Regions from separate parts of the Bacillus paralicheniformis genome, predicted to be linked through region 2. Evidence: riboswitches for the same ligand, from Rfam matches in the RefSeq annotation. Region 2 holds a riboswitch; the other holds the start of a gene.
What was found. A riboswitch is a leader RNA that binds a small molecule or an ion and turns the genes downstream of it on or off. The one in region 2 is predicted to bind S-adenosylmethionine.

Region 1 (11,518 bases), 1.5 Mb from region 2:
TCGACTTATCCGTCAAAACCATCAGCGGCCAAATATAGTCATTCCAGCTGCCGATAAAAGCCAATGTCCCCACAGTAGCAACAGCCGGTTTCGACATCGGCAGCATCACCCGCCAGAAAATCTGCCATGTATTGGCTCCATCCAGCTTGGCCGACTCAATCATCTCCCCCGGGATCGCCATGAAAAAGTTTCGGAACAAATAAATATTGAAAGCCCCGGCAAGCGCCGGCAAAATCACGGCAAGGCGCGTATCAACAAGTCCGAGCTTATGAACAATTGTAAACTGCGAGATTAAAATCGTTTCCATCGGCACGATTAAAAGCGCCAGCAATATGGTAAACAGCACTTTTTTACCTGTGAATTGCAGCTTGGCGAATGCGAAGCCCGCCATTCCGTTGATAATGACCGCTCCCGCTGCCACACACAAACCGTAAAACAGACTGTTACCGATATACATTAGTAAATCAAACCGTGACAGCACTTCCCTGTAGGATTGAAACCATTCCGACGGATGAAAAGACGGGAGAAACGCTTTAATGCTGCTGATATTGTTGTAAATATCGGCTTCCGGTTTCATCGATGAAGCGACCATCCAAATCAGCGGAAATATAAACAGAACCGCCAGCAAAACAAGGCATATATATTCCAGTATCGTTAAAGGCCCGAATTTCCTTCTCATCCGCCTTCATCCTCCTTCACCAGCTTGCGCTGCGCAAGCGTCACCAATCCAATTATCGTGCCAAACAAGAGCGCAATTGAACTTGCATAGCCGACCATCCGATCGGTAAATCCCGTTTGATAAATATAATAGACAACTGTCATCGTTGAATTGACCGGTCCCCCCTGGGTCATGACCATTGGCTGCACGAGGAGCTTAAACGCACTGATCAGCGTTGTAATAAAGATAAAAATCGACGTCGGTTTCAACAAAGGCAATGTAATATAAATAAACCGCTGCCATTTATTCATACCATCCAATTGCGCCGCCTCGTAGACATCTCCGGGAATGTTTTGCAGGCCCGCTAAAAAAATCAGCATCTGAAATCCCGCTCCCTGCCAGACTGAAACGAAAACAATTGTAAAGATTGCCTGATCAGGACTTGTCAAAAACGGCTGTGGCGGTAAACCGATATGCGTCAGCACGTTATTGATCATGCCTTCATTCGGATTCAGCAAGTACAGCCACAAAACGGAGATGACAACAAGCGACATGACGACGGGGCTAAAGTATGCGACTTTGAAAAACGTATTGGCCTTGCGCTTTTTATTCAACAGAAGGGCCAGCCCGAGAGCGGCCCCGATCTGTAATGGAATCACAAGGACAACAAATTTCAATGTGTTGCTCAAACTTTTCAAGAAAATAGGGTCTTTGAACAATTTGATAAAGTTGTCAAAACCGACAAACTTGCGCATGTCAGGTGTTAACAAATAATAATCTGTAAATGCGTAGTAAACCGCCATAATCGAAGGAATCACGAGAAACACTGACAAAATCAGCAAGGACGGACCTAAAAATGTATAGGCCAGCACATTGTCCCGCCACCCTATTTTATTGGCCGGGATTTTTTTCAGCGGAAAGGCCGTCCTTGCTTCTTTCAACGGAATTTTATTCATGGTTCCACCTTCTAGTTAGCCTTATCGATGGCTGATTGCATTTCTTTTGCACGCGTATCCAGCACCGATTGAATATCCTGATGCTGATCAAAGAAGCTGATGTCATCGATCGCTTGCTGAAATGCGCGTGTCACCTGCGGATATGCCGGTGTCACCGGTCGTGCATGCCCCGTTTCTTTCAGCTGCTGCAAGAAGACATTCATTTCATCTGAGAATTCCTTTGCCATCACTTTCTCTGATGAATAGCGCACAGGCAGCGCGGCGATCGAACGGCTCAATTCCAGGTTGGATTCCTTGTTTGTCATCCAATCGACCAATTTTGCCGACCATTCCTTGTTTTCAGACGTCTGTGTCATGGCAAACTGCCAGCTTCCTGAAGGGGACACAAGCTTTTTTGTTTTTGGCGAAACAGGATACGGCATCACACCATAATCGACATTAGGGAAATTTGTTTCCATGTCGGTTACCGTCCAGACACCGCTCATTTTCATCGGATATTTTTCCGTTTCAAACGCCTGCTTAACCGGAGTCCGGGTCGTGTAACCCTCCTTCAGCATTGTTTGAATAAATGTCATCGCTGCAACGGTCGGTTTGTCGTTAAAAACACCCTCCGACTTCTTGCCGTCTTTTGAAAGGACATCACCGCCAGCCGACCAAACAAATGGCAAAAGCGCATAAGTCAGCATTTCGTCTTTTGACTGCAACTGCATATCGATGGCCGGTTTGTCATATTTATTTTTCAGCTTTTTGCAAAGCTCAAGAAATTCGTCCCACGTCCATGGATTCTCAACCGTTGGCAGCGTTTTCAAGTCAACGCCGGCATCCTTCAGCATTTTTTTGTTATAGTAAATACCGACCGACGATTCGCTGACGCCGATCGCATACAGTTTCCCCCCGTAGGTTCCCTGTTGCTTAATGCTCGGCAATAAATCATCCTGGTCTTTGATATACTCATCCAATGGCGCAATTACGCCAGATTTCGCATAAGCCGCCGTATTCGGTCCGTCCAAAGTGATCACATCCGGCAAGGTGTTCGTTGTCAGCGCCGCGTTCACTTTGTCTTCATATCCGCCGCCGTTTCCGCTTCTGGGGATGAAATCAATTTTTGCCTTGACGTTTTCGGAGGCATACTTTTTATTAAAAGCGTCCACCCGCTTTTGATAGACCTTTCCTTCTTCACTATCATCAGATACGTGCACCCACATCGTAAGCGTTTTCCCATCTTGGCTATTTGCACTTTTGCTATTGCTGCAGCCCCACATCGCAAACATCAGTAACAACGAAAAAATTCCGAAGAGCCACCTTTTCATCTTTGTCACTTCCCCCCATTTTTCATAAATCAACAGATAAAAGCGCTTTCAAGTGAATTGTATGTCAACCGGTTTCACATGTCAACCGGTTGACATACTTTTTCCCCAATTATTCATCCCGGTACATTTCTCAGAATCATGGCATTTTCTTGCACATATCAGTCCGATTCTCTAAAATAAGTGCGTGACGAGAATTGTAAGCCATTTCAGTAAACTAGCAGGGGGAAAAGGGAATGAAGCCTAGCATTCACGACGTTGCAAAAAAAGCGGGAGTTTCACCAACAACCGTATCGCGGGTATTAAATAACCGCGGCTATATTAGTGAAAAAACAAAAGAAAAAGTCTATAAAGCGATGGAAGAAATCAATTACTTTCCAAACGATTTGGCCCGCTCTTTATTTCGTAAACGAACTCATTTAATAGGGCTCATCATCCCTAACTCCAGCAACCCGTTTTTCGGCGAACTGGCCTTTCATATTGAGAGCATCTGCGCTGCCATGGGCTACAAACTGCTGCTTTGCAACAGCTTGAACCGCAAAGACAAAGAAGAAAAATACTTGGAAATGCTGATGCGAAATCAAGTGGACGGCGTCATCGCCGTGACCTACAACAGGGGAATCTTAAACTATCATCGGCAAAACCTGCCGATTGTCGCCATCGATCATTACTTATCGGAAACGATTCCCGTCATCGGCTCCAATAACTATGACGGAGGAAGAAAAGCGACAGAACTGTTAATTGCAAAAGGCTGCCGGCACATCATCCATCTCAACGGACCAATTGAGCTGAAAACACCGGCAAATCTTAGACGAAAAGCATATGAAGATGTGATGCGACAACACGGAAGGCAGCCGATTACATATGAGGTTCCCTTTCATCAAAATTACCGGGAAATCATCTCAAAACTGTTTGATGAACAGCCTGCGGCTGACGGCATTTTTGCCAGCGATGACCTCATGGCCGCTACAGTCATCACCGAAGCAAAAAAACGCGGAAAAGACATTCCCGGGCAATTAAAGGTGATCGGCTACGACGGAACGGAAGCCGTTCAGTCCATCCTCCCGGAATTGACAACCATCCAGCAGCCGATTGAACTCATTTCCAAGACGGCCATCGAGATTTTGTCCAAAGCCATTGAAGGCGAATTCGATGATTTACCGCTGGAAACCTATTTGCCCGTACAGCTTTTAGAAGGAGAGACGACTTAAATGAATCGCACAAAAAAAGGAGACATTGACGTCTCCTTTTTCCATACATATCCTGATCTATCCAATTGTTAAAAATATAAAATTTACATTACTAACCTAAAATTTAACTTATTTTTCTAGACAAACGCATCTCCACATGATAAATTTAAAGACAAGTTTTCAAAAAATTCTAATTTTGGTACGGGGGTGCCTTTCATTGAGCGTAAGCCACTTTTTTCCTGAAACTCTAGTTGCTCTTGTAAAAGACATGTTAACCAAAACCGATGGTTCAACAACCAAAGCGATTGAAACGCTGATCGGTGGCAAAGCCGAAATCGAAGTTTTTCAGCAAAATAATATTGATTATGACAAGCTGTCACCTGAAGAAGCGAGGCTGTTTCAACGCGATGATGACATCTTGTTTAGAACTTCCTCTTTGAAAACAGGCGATGATTATTTATCTTATAATTATGTCTATGTTAAAACAAACTTACTGCCGCCCGCCATCAAACAAGATTTGCAGGCAGAAAGGCTTCCCATCGGGAAAATCATTGCAGAACTGGAGTCAAGGCGTGAAATTTTCAGTACGGGCGACTGCCTGGGAAAACATTTCACACAACTTGTACCTGTTTCAGCAGACCGGACATATGCTTTTAAAAAATATCAGATTATCAGCGGCCGGCAGTGCATGTTCTATGTCTGCGAGCTATTCGATTTAGAAAAAATCTGCGAACGGACTGCGGGCTGAATCATGCCCGTCAGCTGCCACTTTATGAAAAGGCTTCCATAACCTCCCCATTCCTTCTTCCCTCAAAACAAAAAAACCCCTGCGAAACAGGGGCTGTTATTTATTGATACACCGTTTTCGGCACGGCAACGACCGGATTTCCGGCAGCATAAGGAGCGACATCGTATTGCTGGAAGACGATCGCAATGCCGTCTTTTGTGTAATAAAAAGCCGTGTTTTTACCAAGGACGATGTCTTTCTTCTTCACATCCGGGAAGAAAATGTCGCTGTGTTTTTGAATATAGTCGTAAATGTATGTTTTTGTCTTATCCATTTTCGATTTTGTATTTAAGATATCTGATAAATACACCCGCTTTTTAGAGGCAAGGTCATAGTTGAAAGAGCGGACTGCCGTATTTCCGTGCGCTCCGCCGGAGTAGACGTAATTACTTGTCAGAATGCTCAGCTTTTGGCCGGTCCGGTATTTCACTTCAAAGGACGTTTGATAATCTGTTTGGTATTCGTGCTGTTGGCCGTCTTTCTTGTTTTTTACATAATCTTTGTAGGACTGCTCAATATAACGTTTAAAATCTTTGTTGATCCTATTTTGGAGAGATTTGCTGCTTACATTTGCAACCTGCGGGTATTTCAAAGCCTTAATGTTTTTGTAAGTATGGCTCGTGACCGTCGGCTTTTTTTCATTTGCCGCGTGTGCAGAAGGAAGTGCGGCCGCACCGTACAGCGCAAAAAACAATACCCCTGTCATCAGCATACCTAACGCTTTAAACACTGTTTTTTTGTTCATAAGAACCCTCCTTAATCTGTCATTGTTTATCATACCCATTTTGAAATCAGGTACACATGATAGACCGGTGAACTCGCGAGAAAGTTTCTATTTTCGGAGATAAAAATTGAAAAATATTCTAATTCACCCTGTTCGTTCAGCACCTTGTTGACCATTTGAAAGACTGTCTTGACAAAAAATTCACACGCTGATTCGATACGCCCTCCGTTTTAACCGCAGAAGAAGAAAATGAAAAACCAAATAGTTTTTTTAAACCCATTGACATTTTTATAAAAAGTATTAATATTAAAATTATTAAAAAATTGCATAAAAAGGTTTTCCTTATCAAGAGTGGTGGAGGGACTGGCCCTGTGAAACCCGGCAACCGCTGTCTATGACAGAATGGTGCTAAATCCTTAAGAGCATGTTCGTGCTCTTGAAGATAAGGAGGAGATTGAATATATCAAGCTCTTCCTTATCGGGAAGAGCTTTTTTATGTCTATAAAGAAAGAGGGATGAAGCATGACACAATCAACCGATGTACTGAAGCAAACGCCTGGGAAAAAAATCGGACCGTACAGAGCTGATCAGGTGGGGAGTCTTTTAAGGTCTGCGCCCGTAAAAAAAGCGCGTATTCAAAAAGCGAACGGTGAAATTAGCGCTGAACAACTGCGCGAAGTCGAAAACGAAGAGATCAAGCGCATTGTCGAAAAGCAAAAAGAAATTGGCCTTAAAGCCGTTACTGACGGGGAATTCCGCAGGTCATGGTGGCATTTCGATTTTCTTGAAGGGCTTGACGGCGTAGAAGGATATACAGCGGACAAGGGCATTCAATTTCATAATGTTGAAACGAAGCCGCGCGGAATCAAAGTAACAAGCAAAGTCGATTTTACAAACCATCCGATGCTGGAAGATTATAAATTTCTTCATGATATTGCGGGCACACATACGCCGAAAATGACGATTCCGAGCCCGAATATGCTGTTTTTCAGAGGAAAACTTGGAGAAAGCCCGTACGAGGATCTGGATGAGTTCCATCACGATGTCGCGCAGGCTTACAAAAAAGCGATCCGCGCATTTTACGATGCCGGCTGCCGCTATTTGCAACTGGATGACACGGCCTGGTCGGTATTTTTCTCAGACAAAGGACATGAGCAGATCAAAGCCTTCGGCCGCCAGCCTGATGAACTGCGCCAGTCCTTCGCCAACACGATTAATGAAGCAGTTGAAGGACGCCCGGACGATTTGACGGTCACCATGCACATCTGCCGCGGCAACTTCCAGTCAACATGGGTGGCGGAAGGCGGCTACGATGCGGCTGCAGAAACGATTTTCGACGGACTCAATTTAGACGGACTTTTCCTTGAATTTGATGACGAGCGCTCCGGCGGCTTCGAACCGCTTCGCTATGTCAAACGGAAAGACTTGCAGATCGTCCTCGGTCTGATCACATCAAAATTCGGAGAGCTTGAAAACCCGGATGATATTAAGCGGCGCATCGACGAAGCAGCTCGCTTCGTCGACCTGAACCAATTGTGCCTAAGCCCGCAGTGCGGCTTTGCCTCCACAGAAGAAGGCAACCTCCTGACGGAAGAGCAGCAATGGGAAAAACTGCGCCATGTCGTCGAGATCGCAGAAGACGTATGGAAATAACACCTCATATTTGAGACATGCCTCCTGACGGCATGTCTCAGAATGTTGACAAAATCCCAAAACAGCTTTTTGTTTTGGGATTTTGTCATCCTTTCAGCGTGATTGAAAACCCTTGCAGTCTAGGAAGGCCGAGCATCGGAGCGGAGCGAATGTTGGAATTCGTGAGCACCGACGCGCAGGCCTGACAACGAATGCGGGGGTTTCTCGACACGCTGGAGACATGCCTCCTGACGGCATGTCTCTTTTTTTTTGCCCCTCTATACAATTTAAAATTCCTTCTTGATTTGTTCATAGTTTGATCATATTTGGCTTCTATAATGCTCTTTAGTGAGGTGATCGAACAATGATTAAGAAAAGGAAAATCGATATATTCCTGGTCTTCATTCTTGTATTATCTGCAGCTTTAAACTTGTACGGCATCTGGAATAGTGACACAGACAACGCCTACTATACGGCGGCCGTTGAAAGTATGACCCAAAGTTTTCATAACTTTTTTTACGCATCATTTGATCCAGCAGGCTTTGTAACAGTTGATAAACCGCCGGTTGCACTCTGGATTCAGACACTTTTTGCACTTGTGTTCGGCGTGCATGGCTGGAGCGTCGTTCTTCCTGAAGCGATTGCCGAAGTGATTTCCGTAGCACTGTTGTACTTTATTGTAAAACCTACTTTTGGCAAAACGGCGGCCAGAATTTCAGCTCTTATTATGGCGTGTACGCCGATTGCCGTTGCGGTCAGCCATACAAACAACGTCGACAGCATTCTCACCCTTTGTTTGATGATTGCAACCTGGATGTTGTTTAAAGCAGTCCGGAAAGGAAAAATCGGCTGGCTGCTCGGCGCATTCTGTATGGTCGGCGTCGGCTTTAACGTCAAAATGCTGCAAGCATACATGGTATTACCGGCATTCCTGCTGTTTTACATGATTGCAGCAAAAACGACGATTCGCAAAAAAATTGTGTCTCTTATCACAGCCTTGATCGTTCTGGCAGGCGTTTCCGTTTCCTGGGCGGTAGTCGTCGATAGTCAGCCGGAGAGTTCGCGCCCTTATATTGGAAGCAGCCAGACCAACTCTGTCCTTGAGCTGGCGTTTGGCTACAACGGCATCCAGCGTCTCACAGGCCAAAACGGTGCTGGCGGGGGCGGAACCTCCTCATCTGATCAAAATCAAAAGAACCAGCAGCAGGAAATGCCGCAGCAGCAAAGCGGCGATACCGAAAACAACTCAGACTCGACAAATGGACAAATGGCTCCGCCGAGCGGGGGCGAGATGCCTTCAGGCGGACCGGACGGCCAGCAGGGTGATGTTCAAAGCGGCGGCGGAGGTCCCGGTGGCGGCACGAGCGGCATGTTTGGCACAGGAAACCCCGGCCCTCTCAGACTATTCCAATCCGAGCTTTCCGGACAGGCAAGCTGGCTCATCCCGTTTGTACTCTTCGGCATCATCGGTTTGCTGATCACGGGCCTTCGCGGTCAACGCAAATTCAATGAAATAACGACTGAAACGATTTTCTGGATGATGTGGCTTCTGCCAGTCGCTGCATTCTTCAGCGTCGCAGGATTCTTCCACCATTACTATCTGATCATGCTGGCAGCACCGATTGCCGCTTTATCAGGTGCAGGCTGGACAGCGCTCGTTCGCCTCTATCAGGAAGAAAGCGGCTGGAAAAAACAGCTTCTGCCGATCGGAATTTTGCTGACAACCGCATTTGAATTGTATATTTTGAGTCCTTATCTCAGCGAAATCGGCATCGTCTGGAGCATATTGATCGGCGCTTTTGGCATTGTCACAAGCTGCCTTCTCATCTTTTTCAAAAAAGGAAAGTCATTCAGCTACTATGTATCACTTGCAGCGCTGCTCGGCATGCTGATCGGACCTTTCTATTGGACAACAGCAACGCTCGCTGACGGTGTAAACGGCATGATTCCGCAGGCCGGACCTAAATCCGCACAATCATTTGGCGGTGGCGGCGGAGGGAAGATGCAGAATAACAACGGCAGCGGACCTCCCAGATTCGGCAGCCAAGACGGTCAAACAGACAGTGATCAAAACAACAATAACGGACCTGGCTTCGGTCCTGGTTCAAACAGCAATGATTCTTCAACTGATACCGGTTCCGGCCAAAACAGCCAAAATCAGAACGGCGAAGGCGCAAGCGGCCGTCAACAAGGCGAACCAAGCGGCGGCAGCCCTGGAAGCGGCGAATCAGTCGATGAAGAACTGTTGAGCTACCTTGAAAAGAACAACACGGGTGAAAAATATTTATTTGCGGTCTCCAGCGCAACGTCTGCTCAATCTTACATCATCAAAACAGGTAAAGCTGTCATGGCGATGGGCGGATTCTCTGGAAGCGACCCGATTTTGACGGTTGAAAAACTTGAGAAGCTCGTCAAAAACGGCGAAGTCAAGTACTTCATGATCGGCGACGGTCGAGGCCAAGACAACTCAGAAATCACTAACTGGATTAAAGAAAACGGAAAAGAAATTTCAAAAAACGAATACAGCAGCTCTTCTTCAGATAACGATTCCCAGTCAGGCGGACCTGGCGGAAATCAGACGCTTTATAAAGTGGAGCTTGATTGATGAAAGGAAAGGTGATGAATATGCAGAGACAAGTCACATTTTCAATCGTAGTCCCTGTCTACAACGAAGCGGAAGTACTTCAAAGCACCTATGACCGATTAAAAACCGTCATGGACTCGACAGGCGACCCTTATGAACTGATTTTTGTAAACGACGGTTCAAGCGATGACAGTATTCACATGCTGAAGTCGCTTGCTCAGTCAGACCCGGCAGTAAAATGCATCAATTTCTCAAGAAATTTCGGTCATCAGATCGCCATTACGGCCGGTACCGACTATGCTGCCGGCGAAGCGATCGTGGTGATCGATGCCGATTTGCAGGATCCTCCCGAATTGATTTTGGAAATGGCGGAAAAGTGGCGCCAAGGCTTTGACGTTGTATACGCCGTCCGCACAAAGCGGGAAGGAGAAACATTTTTCAAAAAGCAAACGGCCGCCATGTTCTACCGTATTTTAAGAAAACTCACAGACGTTGATATCCCGGTGGATACGGGAGATTTCCGGCTCATGGACCGGAAGGTGGTCAATGAAATGAACAAGCTGAAAGAAAAAAATCCTTTCGTCCGCGGCCTTGTCAGCTGGCTCGGGTTCAAGCAGACCGCCGTCTATTACGAGCGCCACGAACGGCTTGCAGGGGAAACGAAGTACCCTCTCAAAAAAATGCTGAAGCTCTCGCTCGACGGCATCACTTCATTTTCCTTTCAGCCGCTGAAACTGGCAAGCTACTCAGGAATCGCGCTGTCAGCGGTCGGTTTTATATATGCCTTCATCGTCGTCTGCATGAAGCTGTTTACGACAAGCACCATTACCGGGTGGTCTTCGATGATCATTCTGCAATGCTTGTTCAGCGGCTTTATCCTGATCATCCTCGGAGCGATCGGCGAATACATCGGCCGCATTTATGACGAAGTGAAAGACAGGCCGCTATATATCATTGACGGCAAATACGGATTTGAAGAACAGCGGCGGGCGGCAGCTCCGCAGCGCCATATCATGTAGAAGATAAGAGATCCAAAAGGAGGAATTCCGATGAGCATACTTGTTGTCGGGGGAGCCGGTTATATCGGTTCCCACGCCGTTTACACGTTAATTGAGAAAAAAGAAAAAGTCGTCGTTGTGGATTCCCTGGCAACGGGACACGCAGAAGCCGTTCACCCCGAAGCTGCGTTTTATGAAGGGAATATTCGCGACCGGCATTTTCTCAAGCAAGTATTTGAAAATGAGGACATTGAAGCCGTCATGCATTTCGCAGCATCACCCATTCCATCACAGTCGAATCGCGTTTTTTCTTCTTTCAACGAAAACATGACAGGCATGGAAACACTGCTTGAGGTGATGAAAGAATACGATGTCAGCCGGATCGTTTTCGCGTCAAGCGCAGCCGTCTACGGCAATCCAGACCTGCCTGTCACGGAAGAAACCGAACCTGAGCCCGTTCACCCGCACGGCAAGGTCAAACGGATGATGGAGAAAATGCTGATGGAAGCGGAAAAAGCGTACGGCCTGAAATATGTGATCCTCCGCTCCTTCAATGCGTGCGGCGCCCACCCATCCGCCATCATCGGCGAAGACCGGGGGAGCGAAACACATCTCATTTCAAATGTTCTGCGAACCGCTCTCGGACACCTTCCTTTTGTTCACATAGATCACCCTGAAAACG
Region 2 (11,518 bases):
AATCAAGCCCGGCCTGTGTTGCGTGGTACAAGAATACAGCATTTAAGATTTCCCGGCCGACGGGCGGAAGACCGAATGAGACGTTGCTGACGCCGAGAATCGTTAAACATTCAGGGAGCCGCTCTTTGATGAGGCGGATGCCTTCGATCGTTTCTTTAGCTGAGCCGATGTATTGTTCATCACCTGTTCCGACAGGGAAGACGAGCGGATCGAAGATGATATCGCTGGCCGGTATTCCGTACTTTTCGGTGAGCAGCTGATACGACCTGACGGCGACGGCCAGCTTCTTTTCCGCGGTGACCGCCATTCCCTCTTCATCGATCGTACCGACGACGAGTGCCCCTCCGAACTGTTTGACGAGCGGGAGGATGTCAGCGAACCGTTCTTCGCCGTCTTCAAGGTTGATCGAATTGATGATCGCTTTTCCCTGTGAGTATTTCAGCGCCTTTTCAATCACCGTTTTGTCCGTCGAGTCGATGACAAACGGGGCTTTTACTTTTTTCATCGCTTCTGTTAAGAAGCCTTCCATATCTTCCGCTTCATCGCGGTCCGGGTCTGCAAGGCAGATGTCGATGACATGGGCGCCGTTTTTCACTTGGGCTCTCGCGATTTCGGATGCTTCCTCAAATTTCTGTTCGGCGATCAGCCGCTTGAATTTTCTCGATCCGATGACATTTGTCCGCTCCCCGACAAAAAGGGGACGCATCGTTTCTTCATAAATTAGTCCGTCGATCCCTGAGACGGTGTGCGGCTTTTTTTCCGAAGGGACCGTCCGCGGCGGCAGCGAGGCTACTTCATCGGCCAGCGCTTCAATATGGGCGGGCGTCGTTCCGCAGCAGCCGCCGACAATGTTCAGCCAGCCTTCTTCTGCAAACGCCTTGATTTTTTTCGCGAGCGATTGCGGTGATTCATGGTATTGTCCCTCCTCATCGGGGAGGCCGGCATTCGGATAGCAGCTGACGGCCGTCCTCGCAAGGGAAGAAAGGGTTCTGATGTGATCTGTCATAAATTCCGGGCCCGTCGCGCAATTTAAACCGACGCTGACCGGCTTCATATGCTCGAGTGAGATATAGAACGATTCGATATCCTGGCCGGCCAGTGTCGTGCCCATCGGTTCGATCGTGCCTGATACCATGAGGGGAAGGGTTTTGCTGGTTTTTTCGAAGGCTTGTCTGATGCCGATAAAGCCCGCTTTAACGTTCAGCATATCCTGGCTCGTTTCGAGCAGCAAGAGGTCGGCTCCCCCTGTGATCAGCGCTCTTGCCTGTTCCTCGTAATTATCGATCAGCTCGTCAAAGGTCGTGCCGCCGGTGACGGAAAGGGTTTTTGTCGTCGGACCCATCGCGCCGGCGACAAACCTTGGCCATTCAGGTGTGGAAAACTTTTCGGCGGCCGCTTTGGCGAGTTTGACTGAAGCGAGGTTGACTTCATAGGCGCGCTGCCCGAGGTCGTACTCGTCCAGAACGAGCCGTGTGGCTCCGAATGTATTGGTTTCGATGATATCGGCTTTAGCGGCCAGATAGGCTTCGTGGATGCCCTGAATGATATGAGGTGCCGTGATGCTTAGAAATTCATTGCACCCTTCATAGGTCTCGCCGCCGAAGTCAGCGGCGGACAAACCGGCATTCTGGATCATCGTTCCCATCGCACCGTCAAGGACGAGGATTTTTTTCTTCAGCTGGTCATTGATGTTAGACATTTGTTTTCTCCTTTTCTTTCTGGTGGATATATGCCGTCAGTTCGGCGGTTAAATCAGACCGCAAAAACGGTGTGATCAGATAAATGCCGTTGAACAGGTCGCACGCCGCATCAAGCAGGGAGCGGGCGATCGCGAGCCCTTCCTCGGCCTGTTTTTGTTTGTCATTTCCCGCCAGCGCCATCTTTTCGCGGATTGAATCGGACAGTTTGATGCCGGGGATTTCGTTGTGGATGAATTCCGCGTTGCGGCTGCTGGTCAGCGGCATGACGCCGATATAGATCGGTGTTTCAAGATGCTTTGTTTCTTCGTGGATTTTGATGAGCTGCTCCTCTGAATAGACAGGCTGGGAAATGAAATAGTCTGCGCCGCAGGCGATTTTTTTCTCAAGCCGTTTCACCGCTTTGTCAATGTGTCTGACATTCGGATTGAAGGCGGCCGCCACTGAGAAATTTGTTTTCTTGCCGAGCGGTTTACCTGAATATGACAAGCCTTCGTTAAATTGCTTGATCAGGCTGATCAAATCGAACGATGTCAGATCATAGACGGAAGTCGCTCCCGGAAAGTCGCCGATTTTCGACGGATCGCCGGTAATCGCCAGTACGTCTGACAGCCCCAGTGTATCGAGCCCCATTAGATGGGACTGCAGGCCGATCAGGTTGCGGTCTCTGCATGTAATATGGATCAGCGACCTCATATCGAGGCGCTGTTTTAAGAGCGCGCCGCAGGCGACATTGCTGATCCTCGGTGTGGCAAGCGAGTTGTCCGCCAATGTCAGTGCATCGATTCCGGCTGATTGAAGCTCTTTAGCGGCGTGCAAAAATTTCTCAAAGTTTAATTGTTTTGGAGGATCGAGTTCGACGATAATGGACCGTTTTTGCTTGGCCAGATCGTCGAGAACGGGCTCTGTCCTTTCGTTTTGAACAGCAAGCGCCGCTTTCTTTCTGATTTTCACGCGCTTTTCGGTGACTGGAGGAAGCCCTTTGACCGCCTCAGCCATCGCCCTGATGTGGTTCGGCGTGGTTCCGCAGCAGCCGCCGATGATCCGTGCGCCTTGATTGCGGAATTCCTCCGCGCTTTCCCTGAAATATTCATCATCTGTCTCATAAACAAGCCTGCCTTCGACAAGGGACGGGAGGCTGCTGTTCGGATAGACGGAAAGATAGGCGTCTTCTAAAAGCGGGACTTCTTCAAGCGCTCTGATCATATGATAAGGGCCGAGGCGGCAGTTGATGCCAACGACGTCTGCGCCGAGGGATGCCAGCTGCTTCAGGCAGTCCGCAAGCGGGGTTCCGTCCTGAAGAACGCCCTCTTCGTGCATTGAGACATTCAAAATGATCGGCAGCTCTGTTTCCTTTCTGGCAATCTTTAAAACTTCGCGCGCTTCTTCTAAATCATAATAGGTTTCGAGCAGAAGTCCGTCCGGCTGCTCATTTAACAGAAGATAGAGCTGTTCGCGGAAGCTTCTTTTAATGTCCTCGAGAGAATACGAGTTTTTGTTGAACGTCCGGATTCCGCCGAGCGTACCGAGAACATAAGCAGAACCGGCGGCGGAGCGGGCGAGACGGACCGCTTTTTCGTTGATTTGTTTTGTTTCGTCTTCGAGCCCGTATCTGGACAGCTTGATGAAGTTTGCGCCGTACGTGTTCGTTTGAATGATATCGGCGCCGGCCTGTACATACGCTTCGTGGACGCGTCTCACTTCTTCGGGCTTGGAGATGTTCAGTTCCTCAAAACACCTGTCGATCCCGTAGGAATACAGAAGTGTGCCCATTGCGCCGTCCGCGATTAACGTTTTGCTTTTTATATCCTCCAAAAAACCCATCGTTTTCCCCCTTAAGCATTTTTGATAAACAAAAAAGTCTTCTGTGAAGCAGAAGACTTTTCATCGACATTTGTCCGTCTTCTTATCTTCCAAGCAGACTGCTTGCTGGATTTAGCACCTTGGTCATGAATATTCATTCACCGGTTGCTGAGGCTTCATCGGGCCAGTCCCTCTGCCTCTCTTGATAAGAACAGCTATTTAGTTTCTATTGATTACTTTTACTCAATTTACCGAAAATCGGGAGAATAATCAACAGTAAATTAAGAATTTATCGAAAATTTATAAATTGGACATCAATCGGCAGGTCGGCTTCCCTCACCATCGCGATGATTTGCTGAAGGTCGTCTTTATTTTTTCCGGTTACGCGGACTTGATCATCCTGCACTTGCGATTTAACTTTCAGACCCGATTTTTTTATCAGGTTATTGATTTTTTTCGCGTTTTCTTTGTCGATGCCCTGAACTAGTTTTCCGCGCTGTCTGACCGTGCCGCCTGAAGCGTTCTCAAGCTTTGAGTATTCGATGTTTTTCGTCGGGACGTTCCGCTTGATCAGTTTGCCGACAAGCACGTCTTTCAGCTGGTTCATTTTAAATTCGTCGTCCGATACGAGAACGAGCTCGTCTCCTTCGAGTGTGATGCTGCTTTTTGACCCTTTGAAATCATAGCGTGTGCCGATTTCCTTGAGAGCGGTCTGAATTGCGTTTTGAACTTCAGGCAGTTCAACCTTTGAGACGATATCAAATGAGCTTTCTTTCGCCATGTGAAAACCTCCATCCATTTTACTTATGAGTCAATTATAGTAGAATAAGGTGAAACTTCCAATATCGAGCGGTTTGCCTGGCCGCGATCCGGCAATAATTTTAACATTGGAGGAATAATAAGAAAAAGAAAAACAGGCGGATAAGAAAGGAAGAAACAGTATGAAACCAGGACAGCAGCTAACATTGAAAATAGATCATAAAGCCGATTACGGTTACTTTTTGACGGACGGCGAAACGGCGGTCCTTCTGCATCAGAGCGAGATCACGGAGGATATTGAAGACAGAGAAGAGGTCGATGTCTTTTTATATGTCGATCATGAAGATCGCTTGGCGGCTACGATGAGAAAGCCGATGATCAGCGCTGAACAGTACGGCTGGGTGGAAGTCGTTGATGCCGTCAGCGGCATGGGGGTTTTCGTCGATGTCGGGCTCTCGAAGGACGCCCTCGTTGCGACAGAGCATCTCCCGCCGTATGAATCAGTATGGCCGCAAAAAGGGGACAGGCTGTACTGTATGCTGAAAATCACGGGGCACGGAAGGATGTTTGCCAAACCGGCGCCGGAGGATAAGATCAGCGAGCTGTTTAGTGAAGCTTCACCCGGTCTGATGAATAAAGAGCTCACCGGAACGATCTACCGCTTGATCGCATCAGGCTCTTTTATGATTTCCGAAACCGGCATCAGAGGCTTTATCCATTCTTCTGAGCGAAAGGAAGAGCCGAGGCTTGGGGAAAAGCTGACCGCAAGGGTGATCAAAGTAAAAGAAGACGGTTCTGTTAATCTGTCGCTTCTGCCAAGAAAGCAGGATGCCTTATCGGTTGATGCAGAACAAATTTTGACTTATATGAGAACGAGAAACGGCGCGATGCCGTTCTGGGATAAAAGCGACCCTGAGGATATCAAAGAGCGCTTCAACATGAGCAAAGCAGCATTTAAAAGGGCGCTCGGCCATCTGATGAAACAGGATAAAATCTATCAGGAAGAGGGCTGGACATACGAGAAAAAATAAATATGAGGCGGCGTCCGATGAGGACGCCGCCGGTTTTTTACAAGTGATCAGGCTTCTTTGATTCCTGGTGTTTACCGGCTTGTCTGTTCTTTTCAGCGAGCCGGTTTTTCTGCTGGTTGACGGCGTTGTTGTCAACTGGCTTTTTATCATCATCTTTCATGAGGAAGCACCTCCTGTCAAAATGTCGCTTTTAGCTTGCACACTGCCGGCGAAACTATGTACTCTCCCAACCGCGATGTTTTTTGCCGGGAAGTTTATGCCTCCTTGTACCGCCAGCATACACATATCATAAGACCCAAAAAAAGGAGACTTGGTATGAAACATTGCTGCTCAGTTTACATTCAAAGTGTTTCGGCAGGAGGAGTCGTCAATTTTGGCGGTGCTTTCAAAATTTGTCCGATCACAATGGAAAAAGTGGTCGAGGGGTCTGGAGGTCCTGATGTCGCGACAGCGGCTGCCGGTTTTCTTGATGGAGCGCTTACACCGGTCGCCGCTGAAGGAACAGTCACCGAAGACAGCTGACGAAGAAGGCCTGCTTTTATCAAGCAGGCCTCAGCGTGTCGACAAACCCTCGCATTCTTTGTCAGGCCTGCGCGTCGGTGCTCACGAATTGCAACATTCGCTCCGCTCCGATGCTCGGCCTTCCTAAACTGCAAGGGTTTTCAATCACGCTGATAGGATGACAAAATCCCAAAACTAAGAGCCGTTTTGGGATTTTGTCAACAATCTAAGGCCTGCTTTTATAAAGCAGGCCTCTGTTTTACCTTATCTTTTGTCTTTCCCCGGAAAAAAGACCGCCAATGTTCCGGGGCCGGAATGGGCGCCGACCGCTGAACCGACCATGTTGACGACGATTTCCCCCGGCTGAAATTCGGCTTCGATCATCCGTTTGACCTCTTCGGCCGTCTCTTCGTCATCTCCGTGGCTGATGCCGACCGTCTGTCCGCTCAAATCGACGCTTCTTTCTTTCATCAATTCGATCATCCGTTTGAGCAGCTTCTTTTTGCCCCGGATTTTTTCCAAGGGGACAAGCTTGCCGTCTTCAACATGCAGGAGCGGTTTAATATTCAGCAAACCGCCGACAAAAGCCGATGCTTTGCTGATTCTTCCGCCTCTTGCCAAATAAGTCAGGTCATCTACGGTAAAAATATGTTCAAGATGTTCGCAAAAGTCCTTTACAGACGATTCAATTTCTTGTATTGTATTGCCGTTAGTTGCGAGTTTAAGGGCGTGCTTAACCGCGAGCCCATAGCCTAACGAAGCGCATTTTGAGTCGATGATCCGCAGATCGAAATCAGGGAACTCTTCCTTGACTTCGTTTGCTGCCATCACAGCCGTCTGGTATGTTCCGGAAAGCTCTGAAGAAAAGGCGATATAGAGAGCGGGTTTGTTTTCGCCGGCCAGCTCCCTGAATGCATTCTTGAACCGCATCATGGACGGCTGGGACGTTTTCGGCGCTTTGCCTTCGCGCATCGCTTCATAAACGTCCAGAGGCTGAATCGTCAGAAGGTCATCGTACTCTTTTTCATCAAGCAGCACCTTTAACGGAATAAATGAGATGTGATGTTCATCATAAAAAGATTTCGGCAAATCTGCCGCACTGTCTGCTAAAAGGTGAACGTTCATTTGAACCCCTTCTTTCTAAAAAATGGTGGAAAAGGACGCCAAACTGTCCTTCGGTATATTTCGTTTTTTAGGTCAACTATATCATATATTTTTACATTGACGTTTTCAAAATATTGTTTTAAGGGTAAACCAAATATATACGAAAGTAGCGGAGGAACTAAATATGGTCATAGCTGAAGCAAAAAAATTGTTCATTGTCATCATCGGCGCCTTGTTAAATGCCATCGGATTGAATCTGTTTCTGATTCCCGCCGATGTTTACGCCAGCGGCTTTACGGGGGTGGCGCAGCTTTTATCGAGTGCGCTTGACCAGTACAGCCCGATTTACTTTTCAACGGGGACGCTATTGTTTATTTTAAACATTCCCGTCGGGATTCTGGGCTGGCTGAAGGTCGGGCGCTCATTTACGGTTTACAGCATTTTGAGCGTAGCCTTGACGACGGTCTTTTTAGGAATGCTCCCTGAGGCGAGCCTGTCAAACGATATTTTGCTGAACGCCGTGTTCGGCGGGGTGATCGCCGCGGTCGGAATCGGCCTGACCCTTAAATACGGGGCTTCAACGGGCGGTTTGGATATTATCGCGATGATCCTGGCGAAGTGGAAAGACAAACCGGTCGGCACCTATTTCTTTATTTTAAACGGTGCGATCATTTTAACAGCAGGATTATTGAACGGGTGGGAGAAAGCATTATATACGCTCGTTACACTATATGTGACAACCAGGGTGATCGATGCCATCCACACCCGTCACGCCAAGCTCACCGTTATGATTGTCACAAAGAAAGCGGAGGAGATCAAAGAAGCGATTTACGGAAAGATGGTCCGCGGCATTACAACCGTTCCGGCGAAAGGCGCCTTTACGAATGAACAGAAAGAAATGATGATCATTGTGATTACAAGATACGAATTATACGACTTGGAAAAAATCATTAATGAAGTGGATCCAAATGCTTTCACAAACGTCGTGCAGACAACGCAGGTTTTAGGGTTTTTCCGCAAAGATTAATGAAAGGGTGAATGAATGCGGCTGATTTCCATGATTGTAATGTTGCTGTTTGTCGGTGGATGCGGGCAAAACGGGGATCAAGTCCCCGATAAGGAGGTATCAGGGGAAGTGAATAACGGGAGTGTAACATTAACGGTTGAACCCGTTCAGAAGCAGGGAGAAATCGAATTTCGGATGTCGGTTGTCAACCATACGGATGATGTGGCAGAGTTTGAATTCAGCAGCGGACAGAAATTTGAACTGATCGTCAGCGACAAAGAAGGGAATGAAAGGTACCGCTATTCGAAAGGAAAAATGTTTACGCAGGCGTTCCAGACGATGACGCTCAAACCGAAAGAGTCTTACGATTTTACTGATGTATGGAAAGAGGTGCCTGAACCCGGCACATATGAAGTAAACGTGACATTTTTGGGAAGATCGGAACAGTTTGCAACTTTGAGGGCCGGCAAATCGTTTGAAGTGAAATAGCCGTCAAAAAAGGCATCCCGGGAAGGATGCCTTTTTGTATGCTGTCAGGCAGAAGGGAAGGCGGCTGCCTGAACACCGCCCTGTGACCGTTAATATTGATCCCCATTGAAAATAGAATTTTTAACGATAACGTAGTCTACGTTGCGGATCGCATCGAGCTTGTTTCCTCCCGCGTAAGAAATGGATGACTGCAGATCCTGTTCCATTTCTGTCAGCGTATCCATGATCGCGCCTTTATGCTCCACGTACATTTTTTTGCCTTCGACATTTTTCTTTTCACCTTTTTGGTACTCAGAAGCCGAACCGAAATATTCTTTGTAAAGCTTGCCGTCTTTTTCGATCGTTGCCCCCGGCGATTCTTCATGTCCGGCAAACAGCGAACCGATCATGACCATTGTCGCCCCGAATCTGACCGATTTGGCGATGTCCCCGTGAGTGCGGATGCCGCCGTCTGCAATGATCGGCTTGCTCGCCGCTTTTGCACACCAGCGCAGCGCAGCCAGCTGCCAGCCGCCCGTTCCAAAACCGGTTTTAATTTTTGTAATGCAGACTTTTCCGGGACCGATGCCGACTTTTGTAGCGTCGGCGCCGGCGTTTTCAAGTTCTCTCACAGCTTCGGGCGTTCCGACATTTCCTGCGATCACGAAGCTGTCCGGAAGATGTTTTTTAATGTGCTGAATCATATTGATGACGGCGTTCGAGTGACCGTGAGCGATATCGATCGTGATGTAATCAGGCGTGAGATTCTCTTTCACCAGCTCTTCGATAAACGCGTATTCGTCATCTTTGACTCCGACGCTGATTGAAGAAAACAAACCGCGCGCCTTCATGTCTTTTACAAAATCGATCCGTGTTTCCGGCTCAAAGCGGTGCATCACATAAAAGTAACCGTTTTCCGCTAATGAAACAGCCAGCTTTTCATCTATAATGGTCTGCATATTGGCGGGCACCACAGGCAGTTTAAATGTTCTTCCGCCGAACTGCACGGACGGATCACATTCAGAGCGGCTCTTGACGATGCACTTTGCAGGAATTAGTTGAATATCTTCATAATCAAACACGTTTTCCAATATAAAAACCCCCAAAAACGAATATTTATTTGTTTGTTATATAAAATGTTCGCCTTTTATAATGTACTTCCTTTTGCTTCCGATGTCAAATTTTTATGTTTTGAAATTTGAAACATAAAAAAGGAGCCGTGCCGATGGCACAGACTCCTCTCCGGCTGTCAAAAAGCCGGCGTGTTGTTATGATCGTTGATCTAGCTGCTCCTGAAGATCGTGAAGCTGGCGCCGTTCGGCATCTGTTGAATTGGCGTATGCCGAGGAAAGGGCGTTTTTGGCTCTTGCAACGGCTTTCGCCTTTTCGCCTGAATCCGTCGAAGCTTCAGCTTCATGAACGGCTGCTTTGGCCATTTGAAACAGTTCGTTTCTCATGTTACAGCCCTCCGCATTCCGTCGGGCCGCTCTTTTGTTCAGCCTCTTCTAATGTGGAGCGGTAAGGGAACCTGGCGGCATGCTGTTTAAGCGAATCCTTGCCTTGCTGAATAAACCGTTTTGATTTGCTGCGTTTACCCATCTTGAAATTCCCCCTTAACACGAGTGACGGTCCGGTGCGGCCGTCTTCTCATAGTATTGCCGTTTTGAAAAGCCGTTTATGAATGGCAAATTATAATATTATAAAGCGAAGTAGTCCTTCAAAAAGACTGCGATTCCGTCTTCTTCGTTTGATTTTGTAACCTTGTTTGCAACGCTTTTTACCCCTTCGATGCCGTTGCCCATCGCCACGCCGCAGCCCGCGAACTCAAGCATTTCAAGGTCGTTGTCTTCATCGCCGAAGGCAATGACCCGCTCAGGCGGTATCCCGTAATAGTCCGTGATTTTCTCTAAGCCGACCGCTTTATTGATGCCGCTTTTAATCAGTTCGATCACATGCCACGGAGCCGCCCATCTTCGATGATCGACCATCTCCGCGTGAACGTCTGACAGGTAGGAGCGGATCGCCGGAACATCCTCCTCTTTTGCGTGGATCAGTACGCTTGTCACATCTTGGCCGAGGTTTGTCCTTAAATCTCCGACCGTAATATTCGGGCTGCCCATCGTAAAGACATCAATCAGTTTTTCGTCATGATAATGAAAATAAACATCATCGACAATTTCAGCAAGGATATTATGTACGTTGTATGTCTCGCTGACTTCAATAATCTGTTTGACCACCTCGAGATCAAGAGATGTATGGAAGCGTCCCCAGCTTTGATCTTTAGGATGATGGACAAACGCCCCGTTGAAATTGACGATCGGCGTATCGAGCTGGAGCTGATCATAATACACGGAGCTTGCTCGGAACGGTCTTCCCGTAGAAATGCACACGTAATGTCCATCTTCCCGCAGCTTGCGGATGACGTCGCTGGAGCTTTCCGAGATGGTCTTGTCGTCTTTTAATAATGTACCGTCTAAGTCCAATGCAATTAAATATGGTTTTGTCTCCATAAATGCTCCTTTGTTGTGAATTTGAAAGTTCTGACTTACCTATAGTGTATCTTTTTACCTTCTTTATTGTCTACATGTTAAACTTATGATGATGGACATCCTAAAAGGAGGAAGAAACAGTCGTGATCATAATCGAGAAGCAACATATTTCAAACATTCCTCTTTTGCATATTGTAAAAGAGGAGAAAAAAGAGAAAGCTCTTCCTCTTGTTTTCTTCATACATGGTTTTACAAGCGCAAAAGAGCATAACCTTCACTTCGCATATCTGCTTGCCGAAAAAGGAATGCGCGTGGTCCTGCCTGAGGCTCTTTATCACGGGGAGAGGGAAGAACAGCTCACTCAGGAAGAGCTCGCCCCGAGGTTTTGGGAGATCGTCACGAATGAAATCAAAGAGCTCGAAGTGCTGAAAAACCACTTTGAACAGGAAAACCTGATTGAAAAGGGCCGTATCGGCGCCGCCGGAACTTCGATGGGCGGTATTGTCACGCTCGGCGCTTTGACACAATACGAATGGATTACAACTGCCGTCAGTTTAATGGGCAGTCCCGCCTATGTAGAATTTTTTGATCAACAGCTCGCTTTTATGCGTGAAAAGAAAATTGAACTTCCTTTCACAGAAGGACAAATCGAACAGCAGC

Region 1: another riboswitch for S-adenosylmethionine. It lies ahead of CP943_RS21465 (5-methyltetrahydropteroyltriglutamate--homocysteine S-methyltransferase); the one in region 2 lies ahead of CP943_RS06575 (bifunctional homocysteine S-methyltransferase/methylenetetrahydrofolate reductase).

Annotation. Positions count from the first base shown of each region.
Region 1 covers NZ_CP023665.1:4,197,233-4,208,750, forward strand. Annotated here, with positions in the region: gene CP943_RS21435 (carbohydrate ABC transporter permease) at 1-679, opposite strand, end outside; gene CP943_RS21440 (carbohydrate ABC transporter permease) at 676-1,614, opposite strand; gene CP943_RS21445 (ABC transporter substrate-binding protein) at 1,626-2,924, opposite strand; gene CP943_RS21450 (LacI family DNA-binding transcriptional regulator) at 3,158-4,132, shown strand; gene CP943_RS21455 (chorismate--pyruvate lyase family protein) at 4,329-4,859, shown strand; gene CP943_RS21460 (DUF3298 and DUF4163 domain-containing protein) at 4,960-5,643, opposite strand; SAM riboswitch class I at 5,962-6,071, shown strand; gene CP943_RS21465 (5-methyltetrahydropteroyltriglutamate--homocysteine S-methyltransferase) at 6,145-7,275, shown strand; gene CP943_RS21470 (glycosyltransferase family 39 protein) at 7,619-9,859, shown strand; gene CP943_RS21475 (glycosyltransferase family 2 protein) at 9,859-10,857, shown strand; gene galE (UDP-glucose 4-epimerase GalE) at 10,888-11,518, shown strand, end outside.
Region 2 covers NZ_CP023665.1:1,298,861-1,310,378, forward strand. Annotated here, with positions in the region: gene metH (methionine synthase) at 1-1,699, opposite strand, end outside; gene CP943_RS06575 (bifunctional homocysteine S-methyltransferase/methylenetetrahydrofolate reductase) at 1,692-3,521, opposite strand; SAM riboswitch class I at 3,601-3,712, opposite strand; gene CP943_RS06580 (YajQ family cyclic di-GMP-binding protein) at 3,790-4,281, opposite strand; partial or broken gene CP943_RS06585 (CvfB family protein) at 4,422-5,290, shown strand; gene CP943_RS06590 (DUF3941 domain-containing protein) at 5,328-5,450, opposite strand; gene CP943_RS06595 (spore germination protein) at 5,606-5,812, shown strand; gene CP943_RS06600 (DegV family protein) at 6,056-6,916, opposite strand; gene CP943_RS06605 (YitT family protein) at 7,080-7,922, shown strand; gene CP943_RS06610 (BsuPI-related putative proteinase inhibitor) at 7,938-8,390, shown strand; gene guaC (GMP reductase) at 8,480-9,460, opposite strand; gene CP943_RS06620 (DUF3813 domain-containing protein) at 9,638-9,826, opposite strand; gene CP943_RS22410 (hypothetical protein) at 9,828-9,968, opposite strand; gene CP943_RS06625 (Cof-type HAD-IIB family hydrolase) at 10,067-10,879, opposite strand; gene CP943_RS06630 (prolyl oligopeptidase family serine peptidase) at 11,002-11,518, shown strand, end outside.